One region of the Aminobacter sp. DSM 101952 genome, then DNA from elsewhere that is predicted to be linked to it. Evidence: riboswitches for the same ligand, from Rfam matches in the RefSeq annotation. Region 1 holds a riboswitch; each other region holds the start of a gene.
The links. Region 1 has a riboswitch for cobalamin ahead of ASC75_RS20815 ((2Fe-2S) ferredoxin domain-containing protein). Riboswitches for the same ligand answer to the same signal wherever they lie in the genome.

Region 2: it holds a riboswitch for cobalamin, as region 1 does, so the genes downstream of both, ASC75_RS00830 (CbtB-domain containing protein) here and ASC75_RS20815 ((2Fe-2S) ferredoxin domain-containing protein) in region 1, are expected to answer to the same signal.
Region 3: it holds a riboswitch for cobalamin, as region 1 does, so the genes downstream of both, ASC75_RS01005 (DUF1636 family protein) here and ASC75_RS20815 ((2Fe-2S) ferredoxin domain-containing protein) in region 1, are expected to answer to the same signal.
Region 4: it holds a riboswitch for cobalamin, as region 1 does, so the genes downstream of both, ASC75_RS21475 (ABC transporter substrate-binding protein) here and ASC75_RS20815 ((2Fe-2S) ferredoxin domain-containing protein) in region 1, are expected to answer to the same signal.

What each region holds. Positions count from the first base shown of each region.
Region 1 covers NZ_LMCL01000032.1:160,970-164,170, forward strand. Annotated here, with positions in the region: gene ASC75_RS20810 (AraC family transcriptional regulator) at 1-804, shown strand, start outside; gene ASC75_RS20815 ((2Fe-2S) ferredoxin domain-containing protein) at 817-1,620, opposite strand; cobalamin riboswitch at 1,724-1,978, opposite strand; gene metH (methionine synthase) at 2,006-3,201, opposite strand, start outside.
Region 2 covers NZ_LMCL01000001.1:168,341-171,541, forward strand. Annotated here, with positions in the region: gene cobO (cob(I)yrinic acid a,c-diamide adenosyltransferase) at 1-453, opposite strand, end outside; gene cobU (bifunctional adenosylcobinamide kinase/adenosylcobinamide-phosphate guanylyltransferase) at 453-962, opposite strand; gene ASC75_RS00825 (CbtA family protein) at 955-1,713, opposite strand; gene ASC75_RS00830 (CbtB-domain containing protein) at 1,730-1,906, opposite strand; cobalamin riboswitch at 1,941-2,138, opposite strand; gene ASC75_RS00835 (gamma-glutamylcyclotransferase) at 2,206-2,895, opposite strand; gene ASC75_RS00840 (DUF1624 domain-containing protein) at 3,008-3,201, shown strand, end outside.
Region 3 covers NZ_LMCL01000001.1:204,524-207,724, forward strand. Annotated here, with positions in the region: gene ASC75_RS01000 (winged helix-turn-helix domain-containing protein) at 1-881, shown strand, start outside; cobalamin riboswitch at 877-1,079, shown strand; gene ASC75_RS01005 (DUF1636 family protein) at 1,191-1,553, shown strand; gene cobW (cobalamin biosynthesis protein CobW) at 1,550-2,587, shown strand; gene ASC75_RS01015 (cobaltochelatase subunit CobN) at 2,753-3,201, shown strand, end outside.
Region 4 covers NZ_LMCL01000032.1:309,605-312,805, reverse strand. Annotated here, with positions in the region: gene ASC75_RS21485 (ATP-binding cassette domain-containing protein) at 1-247, shown strand, start outside; gene ASC75_RS21480 (hydroxyacid dehydrogenase) at 263-1,294, shown strand; cobalamin riboswitch at 1,470-1,663, shown strand; gene ASC75_RS21475 (ABC transporter substrate-binding protein) at 1,936-2,985, shown strand; gene ASC75_RS21470 (iron ABC transporter permease) at 3,049-3,201, shown strand, end outside.

The DNA.
Region 1 (3,201 bases):
ATCGACCCGGGCGAACTTGGCGACTTCTATCTGATCCAGATGCCGGTTTCGGGCACGGCGACCGTCCGCAACGGCAGCCAAGAATTCCTCACCGACCGCAGCATCGCCTCCGTGCTCAACGCCGACCTGGCGACGAGGATGAAGTGGTGGCAGGGCTGCGCCCAGTTGCTCATCCAGGTGCGCAAGGCGCCGCTGCATGCTTTCGCCATGCGCCTGCTCGACCGCGATATACCGGGGCCGCTGATCTTCGATCCGCTCGTCGATTTTTCGCGGCCCGAGATGCAGGCATGGCGCCGCCTGGCCAACTCGCTGTTCCAGGCCGCGGAGATGAGGCCAGCCTCGGCCGGTTCAGGCATCCAGAACGTGCTCTACGAACAGCATCTGCTGGAGCTGTTCCTGCGCAGCCAGCCCAGCAACATGAGCCTGTTCTTCGATGACCACAGGCAGGGAGCCGCCCCCCGCCATCTCAAGCGCGCCGAGGAATTCATCCGCGCCCATGCCGCCCTGCCGATCGGGTTGCACGAGATCGCCGGGGCCGCCGGCGTGGCGCCGCGGACGCTGCAACTCGCCTACCGGAACGCCTTCGGCATCTCGCCGCTGCGCGCGCTGACGCGCGAGCGCATGCGCCGCGCCCGCTTCGACCTGGTGGCAACCGAAGCCACCGTCACCGATGTCGCGCTGAAATGGGGCTTCACCCATTTCGGCCGCTTCGCCGCCGAATACCGCCATGAGTTCGGAGAGCTTCCGCGCGAGACGCGGCAGGCGCGGCACGGCCTGGGCCGTGCCGGGCATGAACTGGCCTGAACCTCCGCCCCGCTAGGTTTTGGCCGGTTCGGCGGAAGCGGCCGGGCGCAGCGTCTGCTTGCGACCGGTAGGCTCGTAGGCGAACGCGTCGACGACGCGGCCACCGAGCAGGTGCTCGGCAACGATGCGGTCGATGGCCGCCTCCGTGACGCCGCCGTAATAAGTGCCTTCGGGATAGACCTGGATAACAGGGGCCAAGTTGCACGGGCCGAGGCAGGTCGACTTGCAGCTCATGGTGCCGTCGCCGGTCGTGCGCAGCTTCTGGCGGTCCTGATGGTTGCGCAGATGGCCCCAGATGAGATCGGCGCCGGCGGCGTTGCACGGCCCGCCCTGGCAGACCAGCACGCGGCGCTTCTGCGCCGGGACCAGCGAACCTTCCGGCACCAGCCTTTCGGCGGGCGGCACGGGAGCGGCAGCCTGCGCGCCTTCGACGAGCCCGGCCATGAGGGCGGCAAGAAGCGGACTGTCGGCGAGGCCCTGGGCGATCCTGACCTGGGGCCACGCCACGCCGTCCTCGGCCTGCCAACGGCGCAGCGACTTGGTGAGCCAGGCGGTGAAGCTCGGCTCGATGGGCAGCATCAGCGGCAAAATGAGCACATCGGAGGCGCCGGCCGCGCGCAATGAACCAAGCGCCTCGCGCAGCGACGGCGTGCCTTGCTCGGTGAAGCCGAAACTGGCACCGGCGACGCCCCGCAGCGCGGCTACCAGATCGGCAAGCTGTTGCATCTGCCTGTAGGGCGCGGCGGCAAAGGCCGATTTGGCGACCAGCAGCACGTGCCTTTGCGGCGCGGCATTGTTTTCGGTTGTGTTCGACACCTGCAATCCCTGACCAGCCGTGGCGGGATTGCGGCAACGCAGGCAGAAGCCGGCGCCGGGATGGCAACCGTTTCAACCGCGCTCCAGTGGTACACCCCGCCCACGGAACCTCACATGGTCAGGCAGGTCTCCTGGCTCGCGGGTCGTTGCTTCATCGCCCGTCTTCCCGGCATCCATGCCAGTGACGTGGTGGGCAATGTGGCTATTCACCATTGGGGCATAAACTTTCCCGAAAGCGGACACCGCTTTCCGAAAAACATGTCCCGACCGCTCACAGTTGCGGGGCAGCTTCGGCTTTGACCGAATTCCCTCTTAGCTCCCGCCCGGAGGCGGGAGAACCATAACCGTGCGGCAAGCTATAGGCGCGCGCCGCCAAGTCAAGCGGCTATTCGGCAGCCTCGGCGAAGGCCGCCGGCACGTAGTTGAGGATCGGCGCGAGCCAGCGCTCGGCCTCCTGGAGCGACATGCCCTTGCGCCTGGCATAGTCCTCGACCTGGTCGCGCTCGACCTTGGCGACGCCGAAATAATAGCTCTCGGGGTGCGCGAGATAGAGGCCCGACACCGACGAGCCCGGCCACATCGCCATGCTTTCGGTCAGCGCCACGCCGGCGTTGCTTTCGGCATCGAGCAGCCTGAACAGCGTCGTCTTCTCGGTGTGGTCCGGCTGCGCCGGGTAGCCCGGCGCAGGGCGGATGCCGTGATAGGCCTCGCCGATCAGTTCGTCGCCCGACAGGTTTTCGTCTGTGGCATAGCCCCAGAACTCCTTGCGCACGCGCTCGTGCATGCGCTCGGCAAAGGCCTCGGCGAAGCGGTCGGCCAGCGCCTTGACCAGGATCGAGGAATAGTCGTCGTTGGCGCGTTCGAAGCGCTCGGCAATCGCCACTTCCTCGATGCCCGCGGTCACCACGAAGCCGCCGACATAGTCGGCCTTGCCGCTGTCGAGCGGCGCGACGAAGTCGGACAGCGCGACATTCGGCCTGCCGTCGCGCTTGGTCAGCTGCTGGCGCAGGGTGAAGAAGCTCGCAAGTTCCTGCTTGCGGCTGTCATCCGTGAACAGCCTGATGTCGTCGCCGACGACATTGGCCGGCCAGAAGCCGATCACCGCCCTGGGTGCGAACCACTTCTCATCGATGATCTTCTTCAACATCGCCTGGGCATCTTCGAACAGCTGGCGCGCCGCCGGGCCCTGATGCTCGTCTTCGAGTATCTTCGGATAGCGGCCCTTCAACTCCCAAGTCTGGAAGAACGGCGTCCAGTCGATGTAGCGGGCGAGCTCGGCGAGGTCCCAGCTCTCGAACACTTTGGTTCCGAGGAAGCGCGGCTTCGGCGGCGCGTAGCCGGTCCAGTCGACCTTGTGCGCATTGGCGCGGGCCTTTGCCAGCGGCAGCCGCTGCTTGTCGGCCTCCGAGCGGGCATGGGCGTCGGCGACCTTCTTGTACTCCGCCTGCACGGTTTCGACGTAGCCGCCCCTGGCCTCCGGCGAAAGCAGGTTGGAGACCACCCCGACCGCCCGGCTGGCATCGGTGACATAGACTGCCTGGCCGCGCTCGTAGCGCGGATGGATCTTCACCGCCGTGTGGA
Region 2 (3,201 bases), on a different contig from region 1:
AGCATCGAGATCGAGATAGTCATAGCGCAGCGCAATGTTGAGTTCATCGAGCACGACGAGTGAGATGCTCGGGTCTGCCAAAAGCTCCTGCGCTTTCGCCCAGGCAGCCTCTGCAGCAGCAATGTCGCGCATCTTGTCCTGCGTCTCCCAGGTGAAGCCCTCGCCCATCGTGTGCCACACGACGCGGTCGCCGAAGGCGGCAAACGCGTCCTGCTCGCCGGAATGCCAGGCACCCTTGATGAACTGCACGACGCCGACGCGATGGCCATAGCCGAGCATGCGCAGCGCCAGCCCGAAGGCCGCCGTCGACTTGCCTTTACCGGGACCGGTGTTGACGATCAGCAGTCCCTTCTCGACGATGGTCTTTCCCGCCACCTCGGCATCCTGCACCGCCTTCCGCTTGGCCATCTTGGCGCGGTGGCGCTCAGCTTCCTGTTCGTCGATCGTCTTCATCATTTCACCTTCATCGGCAGACCGGCGACCATGTACAGCACCGCGTCGGCCACGGCCGCCACCTTCTGGTTGAGGCGGCCAGCATCGTCACGGAAGCGACGGGCCAGTGCATTGTCGGGCACGATTCCGAGCCCGACCTCGTTGGAGACCACGAACCACGGCCCTCGCGGGCGCGACAGCACGTCCGCGAGGGCGGCGCATTCGGCCTCGACATCGTGATCGGCCAGCATGTGATTGGTGAGCCAGAGCGTCAGGCAGTCGACCAGCACCGGCGCGCCCTCGGGCACGCTGCCAAGCGCGCCCGCGATATCCAGCGGTGCGTCGAGCGTTTGCCAGCCTTCGCCGCGGCGATCACGATGGATCGAGATGCGCTCGCGCATCTCGTCGTCATAGGCCTGCGCCGTGGCGATGTAGGTCCACGGAGCAGGAATTTGCGTGATGAGCCGCTCGGCATGCGCGCTCTTGCCGGAGCGCGCACCGCCGAGCAGGAAGGTCAGCGTCTCAGGCAAGGCGACCGTTCAGCGACTGTGCGGGTTCGCTCATGAAGCGATTGCGCACGTAGCCTGCCACCGCGCCCAGCACGACCCAGAACACCAGGTTGGAGATGGTGACAGCGACGACAAAGCTGTGGTGCAGGTCGGCCGGGATCGGTGACTCATGGCTTTCCGGCTGCGGCGCCCCGACGATGTGCGGCGCGACGATCAGCGCAACGCCGAGGACAGCCAGCGGCAACGACTGCTTGAAGGCAATCAGCGCGAGGCCAGCAGCGGTGGCCACGACAGTCAGCGTCCACCATATCTGGCGCGAGACGAGATCGGCGGCAGGCATGGCCGGCAGTTCCGGCGGCAGGCCGAGACCAGGCGCCAATGTGAAGACGGCAAAGCCGGCAAAACCCCAGAACACGCCCTGGCGCCAGTTGGCGATGCCGCCGGCAAACTCGGAGACGGCGACCAGGATCAGTCCGAAAGCGATGCCACTGACGATGTTGGCGAGCGCCGAGTAAGCGAAACGCTCGAAGCCGTCGGCAGGCGCCCACGCTTCTTCCTCGGCCGGCGCCACAGCCTGTGCGTCGGCAGCAGGCGCGGTCGCTTCGGTACCGGCCACGGGTGCCGCGCCGTGGTCGTGGCCGCCGGCGTTTTCATAGGTCTCCGCCTTGAAGATCAGCGGATCGGTTGAATAGGTCTGGAGCGCAGCAAGGATCACGCCGGCCAATAGGCCACTGATCGCCGCGATGAACACGACGTTGCGAAAGACGGACATGGTTGGCTTGCTTTCGTTAGTGGCAGGGGAAAGCCATCGAGTGGCGATAGTCGTGGGCAGCATTGTGCACCACTTCCATGTGCGAGAACCCGAGGAAGCCAACAACGAAAAGGCCGAGCAGCGCGGCAAGAGCCAGCTGCATGATACGCGACTGCGAGGAGACGTCGGTGCCGAGAGCAGAAACAGTGTTCATCATAAGTCCTTTCGCCCTCCACCCGAGGGCACAGAGATAAGTGCCTGTCGCCGGCAGGTCTCCTGGCTTGCGGATTGGCACCCTTCCCCGCCTTCCCGAAGCAAGCTTCAGTGGCATTTGGGGAGGACTAGCCGCATACAGTTGCGGGGGCAGCCACGGCTTCGGACCCTCTAATGGACCTTACCGCATTCCCTCTTGATTCCGTAACGGAACCGACGACGCCGCAACTATAGAAACAAATGGCTTGGGCGGCAAACCAAATTCCGACGCCGCGGCGCTCGAATGCGGCGTTCTTGCGATCAGCCGCGCGCGGTGATTCGTTCGGCCACCAGGTGCTGCAGCCGCCACAGATGCCGGTCGTGGATGGAACGCTGCTCCAGGTTCTTGACCACATTGTAGAGATAGTCGGCGGCCGAGCCCCAGTGGCCGCAGGTCGTGGCCAGACGCTTTACGACCTCGTCCTCGCCAAGCGCCCCGGCATAGGCATGGCCTTGACGGTTGATGACGAAAGCGAGTGCGGTCAACGGCCCCTCATCGGTGGCGAGGTTCAGCCAGCGCGGCTTGTAGGTCGAGGGCTTCAGCGTCATCTCGCGGCGAAACAGCTTGTCCAGTTGCTCGCGCCGGTCGCCGTCCGTCAGCCTGAGCGCCACGCCCTTGCATTGGCCGCCGCGATCCATGCCCATCATCAGCCCGGGCTCAGTCTTTGTGGCGCGCCAGCGGGTCATGTTGATGCAGAACGAACGGTGCCAACCGCGCGCCAGCGCCACCCTTTCGTCGGTGTGTTCGACCTCGGGCTTCCAGATCAGCGAGCCATAGGCAAACAGCCACAGCGGCCCATTGCCGGGATAGGCGGCAAGCGTCTTGTCGATCATGCGTTCGTAATCGGCATCGTCGAGGTGCTGCGCATCAGGATCGGGGCCGGCATCAGCCACCTCACGATGGCAAAGTGCCACCAGTTCCTCGGTCAGCGACATCACACGACCGTTCATTGCAGGCATCCCCGAACCCTGTGCATGACGTTGGCTAGTCCCTCTCTTGCCGCGGTTCAACCATGATAGTGCTGCATGGGCGGCGAAACACCCGAAGCCCAAGCGAATGGCCATGACGATGCAACCGACCACCGACCAACTTCAAGCCCGGACACCGCGCGTTAAGGTGATCGACATTGCCCGTGGCGTGGCCCTCGTCGCCATGGCCGTCTACCATTTCGCCTGGGATCTCGAGTTCTTCGGCTATGCCGACCCTGGCATGACCGCCTTCGGCGGCTGGAAGCTGTTCGCCCGCTCGATTGCGTC
Region 3 (3,201 bases), on a different contig from region 1:
GGCTGGCGAAGTTCGGCCGCGAGCAGGCTCCTTACATAGAAGGGATCTATCGCCAGGTGGTCGACCGCGGCCCGATCGCCGCCTCGGACATCGAGGGCGCCAAGGGTTCGGGCGGCTGGTGGGGCTGGAGCCTTGAGAAGCGCGCCTTCGAATGGCTGTTCTGGGCCGGCCGCATCACCACCCATTCCCGCCGCGGCTTCGAGCGTCTCTACGACCTGCCCGAGCGCGTGCTGCCGGCCGACATCTACAACAGCCCTGCCCTGCGGGCCGAAGATGCCCATCGCGAACTGTTGCGAATCTCCGCTCAGGCCCATGGCGTCGCGACCGGCATCTGCCTGCGCGACTATTTCCGCCTGTCGCCGGACGACATGAAGGGCCGGCTCGAAGAGCTGGTCGAGATGGGCGAACTGATTCCCGTGCGCGTCGAAGGCTGGAACAGGCAGGCCTATCTGCATGCCGAGGCCCGCATCCCTCGAAAAGTGCAAGCACGCGCCCTGCTCGCGCCCTTCGACCCGCTGGTGTTCGAGCGCACCCGCGCCGAGCAATTGTTCGACTTCCGCTACCGCATCGAGATCTACACGCCAGCGGACAAGCGCCAGTACGGCTACTACGTCCTGCCCTTCCTGCTCGGCGAACGCATCGTCGCCCGCATCGACCTCAAGGCCGACCGCCCGGCCGGCGTGCTGCGCGTCCACGCCGCCTATGCCGAGCCCTGCGCGCCGCCGGAAACAGCAGCCCAACTCTTTGAAGAACTCAAGCAGATGCGCGACTGGCTCGGCCTCGAACGCATCGAGGTCACGCCCGCCGGCGACCTCGGCCCGGCGCTGAGCGACATTGTTGGTCGCTCCATTGCGTTGACTCCACCCCGCGCGAAAGCCTAAATCGCCCACAGACGGTCCTTCGCCCGCAACGGCGGAGGCTAAGAGGGAATGCGGTGCGGCGCATATGCGCCAAAACCGCGGCTGTCCCCGCAACTGTGAGCGAAGAGCCAGACCCGAAGACCACTGGGATTTCCCGGGAAGGCGGGCGAAGGCGACGATCCGCAAGCCAGGAGACCTGCCGTCGCAGACATTGATCCGATCGCCTGGCGGGTGCCCCGGGCAGGGAGCCTGGATTTGGACTTCGACGACAACCTTCCGGTCGGAACTTCTGACGCATCCGGCGATGCAGCAGGCGCGCGCGCCTGCGACGTGACCATCCTCGTGTGCTCCTCCTGCCGTGACGAAACCGGTTCGGACGCCCATCCCCGCGCCGGAGAAAGACTTGCCGAATCCGCCCGTCGGGCAGCAGTCGGCCAAGGCATCACCGTCCGCACTGTCGAGTGCCTCGGCAATTGCAAGCGCCGCCTGAGTGCCGCCCTGCTCCGGGACGGCGCGTGGAGCTACGTCTTCGGCGATCTCAACGTTTCCTCCGGCGACGATCTCGTCACCGGCGCACAACTGTTCAGCACCTCAACCGACGGCCTGATCCCCTGGCGCGGCCGTCCCGACAGCCTCAAGCGCGGCCTCGTCGCGCGCATCCCTCCGCTTGCTCTCATCAAGGAAGACAAATGACCGCCTCCGTCGAACGCGTTCCCTGCACCGTCGTCACCGGCTTTCTCGGCGCCGGCAAGACCACGCTGCTCCGCAACATCCTCGAGAATTCCAAGGGCAAGCGCCTCGCCATCATCGTCAACGAGTTCGGCGATGTCGGCATCGACGGCGAAATTCTGAAGGGCTGCGGCATCGACGCCTGCCCGGAGGAAAACATCGTCGAGCTGGCAAATGGCTGCATCTGCTGCACCGTCGCCGATGATTTTGTCCCGGCCCTCGACCAGATTCTCGCGCGCACCCCAAAAGTCGACCACATCCTGATCGAGACTTCCGGCCTCGCGCTGCCGAAGCCTCTGGTCCAGGCCTTCCAGTGGCCGACGGTGAAGAGCCGCGTCACCGTCGACGGGGTCATCGCCGTGGTCGATGGCCCGGCTCTCGCCGAAGGCAAGGTCGCCTCCGACATGGAAGCGCTGGCCGCCCAACGCCAGGCCGATGATTCGCTCGATCACGACGACCCTGTCGAGGAGGTGTTCGAGGACCAGGTTGCCTGCGCCGACCTCATCATCCTGTCCAAGTCCGACCTTCTCGACGACGCCGGCCATGCCCGCGCCAGCGCCATCGTCAGCGAGCACCTCGCCCGCGCGGTCAAGATCGTGCCGTCGGCGCATGGCAAGGTCGACCCATCGGTGCTGCTCGGCCTCGGCCTCGCCGTCGAGGACGACATCGAGAACCGCAAGACCCACCACGACGGCGCCTTCGACCACGAGCACGACGATTTCGACACCTTCGTCATCGAGATTCCCTCGATCGCCAACCCCGACGAACTGGCCAAGCGCGTCGCCACGGCCGCCGAGGAAGAAAACGTGCTGCGCGTGAAGGGCTTTGTCGACGTCGGCGGCAAGCCGATGCGCCTGCTCGTCCAGGCCGTCGGCCCGCGCGTCAACCACTACTATGACCGCGCCTGGACCGCCGAGGACGACCGCCGCTCGCGCCTCGTCGTCATTGGCCTCAAGGGCCTCGACCGCCCGGCCATCGAGCGTATCCTGGTCGGCTAAAACGATGTCCCCTCACCCGACCTCCGCTGCGCTCGGTCGACCTCTCTCCAAACTGGAGCGGAGATCGCCGACGTCAGCGCGTGCCTCATCTCCCTGCCGGGGAGAAGGTCGCCCGAAGGGCTGGATGAGGGGGACATTTCGCGCGACCTCAAGCGAGGCGAGCTGATGCACATCCTCACCACCACCTCCGCCTCGCTCGACGACCTCATCGAGCCTGTGGACCTCGGGCAGAAGCCTGCGGATGTGGTGGCGCTGTCCTTCACCGACAGCGATCTGGCAGGCCTCGCCAACGCCTGGAAGGCGGGTGCAGCAAACCTGCCGTCGATGCGGCTCGCCAGCCTGCGCGACCTCCGGCACCCGATGTCGGTCGACCTGTGGATCGACAGCGTGGCTGCCCACGCCAGAGTCATCCTCGTCCGTATCCTCGGTGGTCACGACTGGTGGCGCTACGGCTGCGACCAGCTTGCTGCGGTGGCTCGCGAAAGAGGCATCGCGCTGGCGCTGCTGCCGGGCGAAAGCCATGACGAAGATCTCAGGCTGATCGAAGCCTCGACGCTGCCCCGCGCCGAACTCGATGCCCTGCTCGGCTATTTCCGCGAGGGCGGCCCGGAGAA
Region 4 (3,201 bases), 150 kb from region 1:
TCTCGGCGTCGCCGAGACGCAAGGGGTGTTGCGCTTCGTGCGCGAGGTGCGCGACAGCGGCCATTCCTGCATCTTCATCGCCCACAATATCCACCATGTCTTCCAGGTGGTGGACCGGATCGTCGTGATGCGCGGCGGGCAGGTGGTGGCCGACAACATCGATCCCAAGCGGTCGACCATCGAGGAGGTCGAGCGGGTGATCACCGGCGAGCACCTGATCGAGGCGCTGGGCCTCGACCACGGCTAGGCAGCGGAGAAAAGCATGTCGGATCGATCCAGGCCGCTCGTGCTCAGCGCTCCCAGGCCGCGCACGCTGGAACTGATCCTTGCGCCCGGGGCCTTGGCCAGGCTGCGAGCCGAGAACGAGGTGATCGAGGTCGAGCCCGAGGAGATTGCCGCGCTTGCCCCCGACATTCTCGGGCGCGTGCGCTACCTCATCGGCCAGCCGGCCTTGTCGCTCCAGACGCTGGAGGCGATGGTCTCGCTGCGCTGCATCTTCAATGTCGAGGGCAACCTGCTCGACAACATGCCCTACGAGCATCTTTTCGGGCGCGGCGTTCATGTGGTGACGACCAGCCAGGTGTTCGCCGAGCCGGTGGCCGAGATCGGGCTCGCCCTGGCGCTCGACCTTGCCCGCGGCATCACCGACGCGGACCTCGCGTTCCGCGAGGGGCGCGAGCTCTGGGGCGCCGAGGGCAATGGATCGGCGCGGCTGCTGTCCGGCGCCGACATCGGCTTCATCGGCTTCGGCGATCTCGGCAAGGCGCTGAACCGGCTGCTTGCAGGCTTCCGCGCCCGCGCCAAAGCCTTCGACCCGTGGCTGCCGCCATCGGTGCTCCGGGAGAGCGGTGTCGAACCAGCGACGCTCGATGAGGTGCTTTCGGGTAGCGACGTCGTCTTCGTGGTGGCCTCGGTGACCAGCGAAAACCAGGGTTTTCTCGACGCGGGCTCCTTCGCCCGCATGCGCCAAGGCGCGGCCCTGATCCTGCTCAGCCGCGCCGGCGTCGTCGATTTCCCCGACTTGATCGACGCCGTGCGCAGCGGCCACATCGTGGCTGCCAGCGACGTGTTCCCGGAAGAGCCGCTGGCGCTGGATCATCCGGTGCGCAGACTGCCCGGCTTCCTGCGCTCGGCCCACCGGGCCGGCGCGCTCGACATTGCCTTCAAGCGCATGGGCGACATGGTGCTGGAGGACATGGCCCTGATGGACCGCGGCCTTCCGCCGATGCGCTGCAAGCGGGCCGAACGCGAGACCGTGTCGCGCATGCGCTCGAAACCGGTCGAGCGGAACTAGATGTTCGATACATCTGCAGTGTCGCGGGCGCTGGCGGACAAGTCGTTCTGGCATTGGGTTGCATGCCTTGAGGAGAACTCAAGAGAAAATCCACCCGTCTTCTTGGCCGGCAGATGAACGACTTTCACTCCATTGCTAGTCCTGTAAATCACCCTTGACTTTGACATGCCCACGAATAGGGTGCGCGCGTCATGGTCTTCCGCCGACGAGGTGGAAGCTAAGAGGGAATCCGGTGTGAAACCGGAGCTGACCCGCAACTGTAAGCGGTGAGCCGTTCGCCCAAATGTCACTGGCAATATTGCCGGGAAGACGGGCGGCATGGGCTGCGATCCGTGAGCCAGGAGACCTGCCTGACAGAGTGAGATTCCGTGGTCGGGGTGTGCCACAGGAGTGACGGTTCCATTTCGAAGGCCCTGTTGCGGCTTTCGTCGGGCCCGCATTTCCGCACCTCGTCCCCGGCAGGCAGAGGTTGGCGCGGCGATGTCGGGAAGATCGGTTTCCCCATGTTCGAAGAGCTTCGGCGGGCGCCTTTGGCGTCGTCCGGCGTGCTGCGCCTGTTTGCCTGTGTCGTCTGACCGAGGCCTGCCCGGACATGTGCAGGCCTCGGCACGCCCCGCACCGCATTTGCGCATGGAGACATCATGAAAATCACTCAGCTAGCCCTGTGGCTCGGACTTGCCCTGGCTTCGGCCATCGGCTTGGCACCGGCGGCCGCCGAAACCTTCACCGACGATGCCGGCCGCAAGGTCGAGCTGGAACTGCCGATCAAGCGGGCGGTGATCTTCAACCGCTATGCGGTTGAGTTCGCCCGTGCCATCGGGGCCATAGACAAGGTCGTCGGCGTCGATGCGAGCACGATGCGGGACCCGACCTACTGGCCGCAGTTCAAGGACAGCGACATCGTCGGCCAGGGCCAGACCCAGCCCAACTACGAAGCGATCGTGGCGCTCAAGCCCGACGTGGTGATCATCCCGCGCAATGGCGTCTACGAGGAGGCGGCGCGACAGCTCGAAGCCTTCGGCATTCCGGTTCTGGTCGTCACCGCCTGGGACACGCTTCAGCACGTCGAGAACGTGACGCTGTTCGGCAAGCTGTTCGACAGCACGGAAAAGGCCGATGCGCTCAACGCCTATTACACCCGCTACATGGACCTGCTGGCCGAGCGCCTGAAGGACGTCGAGCGCAAGAAGGTGTACCTCGAAGAGGTGCGCGACCTGGTGACGGTTACGCCGGGTTCGGGCTGGCACGACATGATCGAGGCCGGCGGCGGCATCAACGTCTTCGGCGACATCGACATCAAGAAGCAGCCCTCCTCGCGCGGCAACGAGAACAGCTTCACCGTCGATCCCGAGGAGATCATCGCGCGTAAGCCGGATCTGGTGATCAAGCTGCAGCCCGGCTCCTACCAGACGATCCCGGAAGCGAAGTTCGCCGACAGCTGGAAGGCGATCGTCGCACGCGAGGAAATTTCGGGCGCGCCGGTCGGTGCGGGGGGCAATGTGCGCTTGATCAACTACTATCTGGCAGGCGGCTCGTCCAAGGTGACGGGCGCGCTGCAGGTCGCCAAGTGGCTCTATCCCGACCGCTTCGCCGACATCGATCCCGAGGCGGCGATGAAGGAATGGATCGAGATCTACCAAGGCCTGCCGTTCCAGGGCGGCATGACCTACCAGGGTAGCGCCTCCAACTGACGAACCGGCACGCCGCCGCCGGCAAGGCCGCGGCGTGCCTCCCCCAATCCGGAGGCTTCGACCATGGACATCGCAACGACTGCCGGTCTGGCGCGCGGCCATTCTAGCGGCATCGCCAACCGCTACCGGCAGTCTGGCTACTGGCGGCTGGCGATCATTCTGGGTTCACTGCTGGCGCTTGTGGTCGTGGCAGGATCCGTCGCCATCGTCGGCATT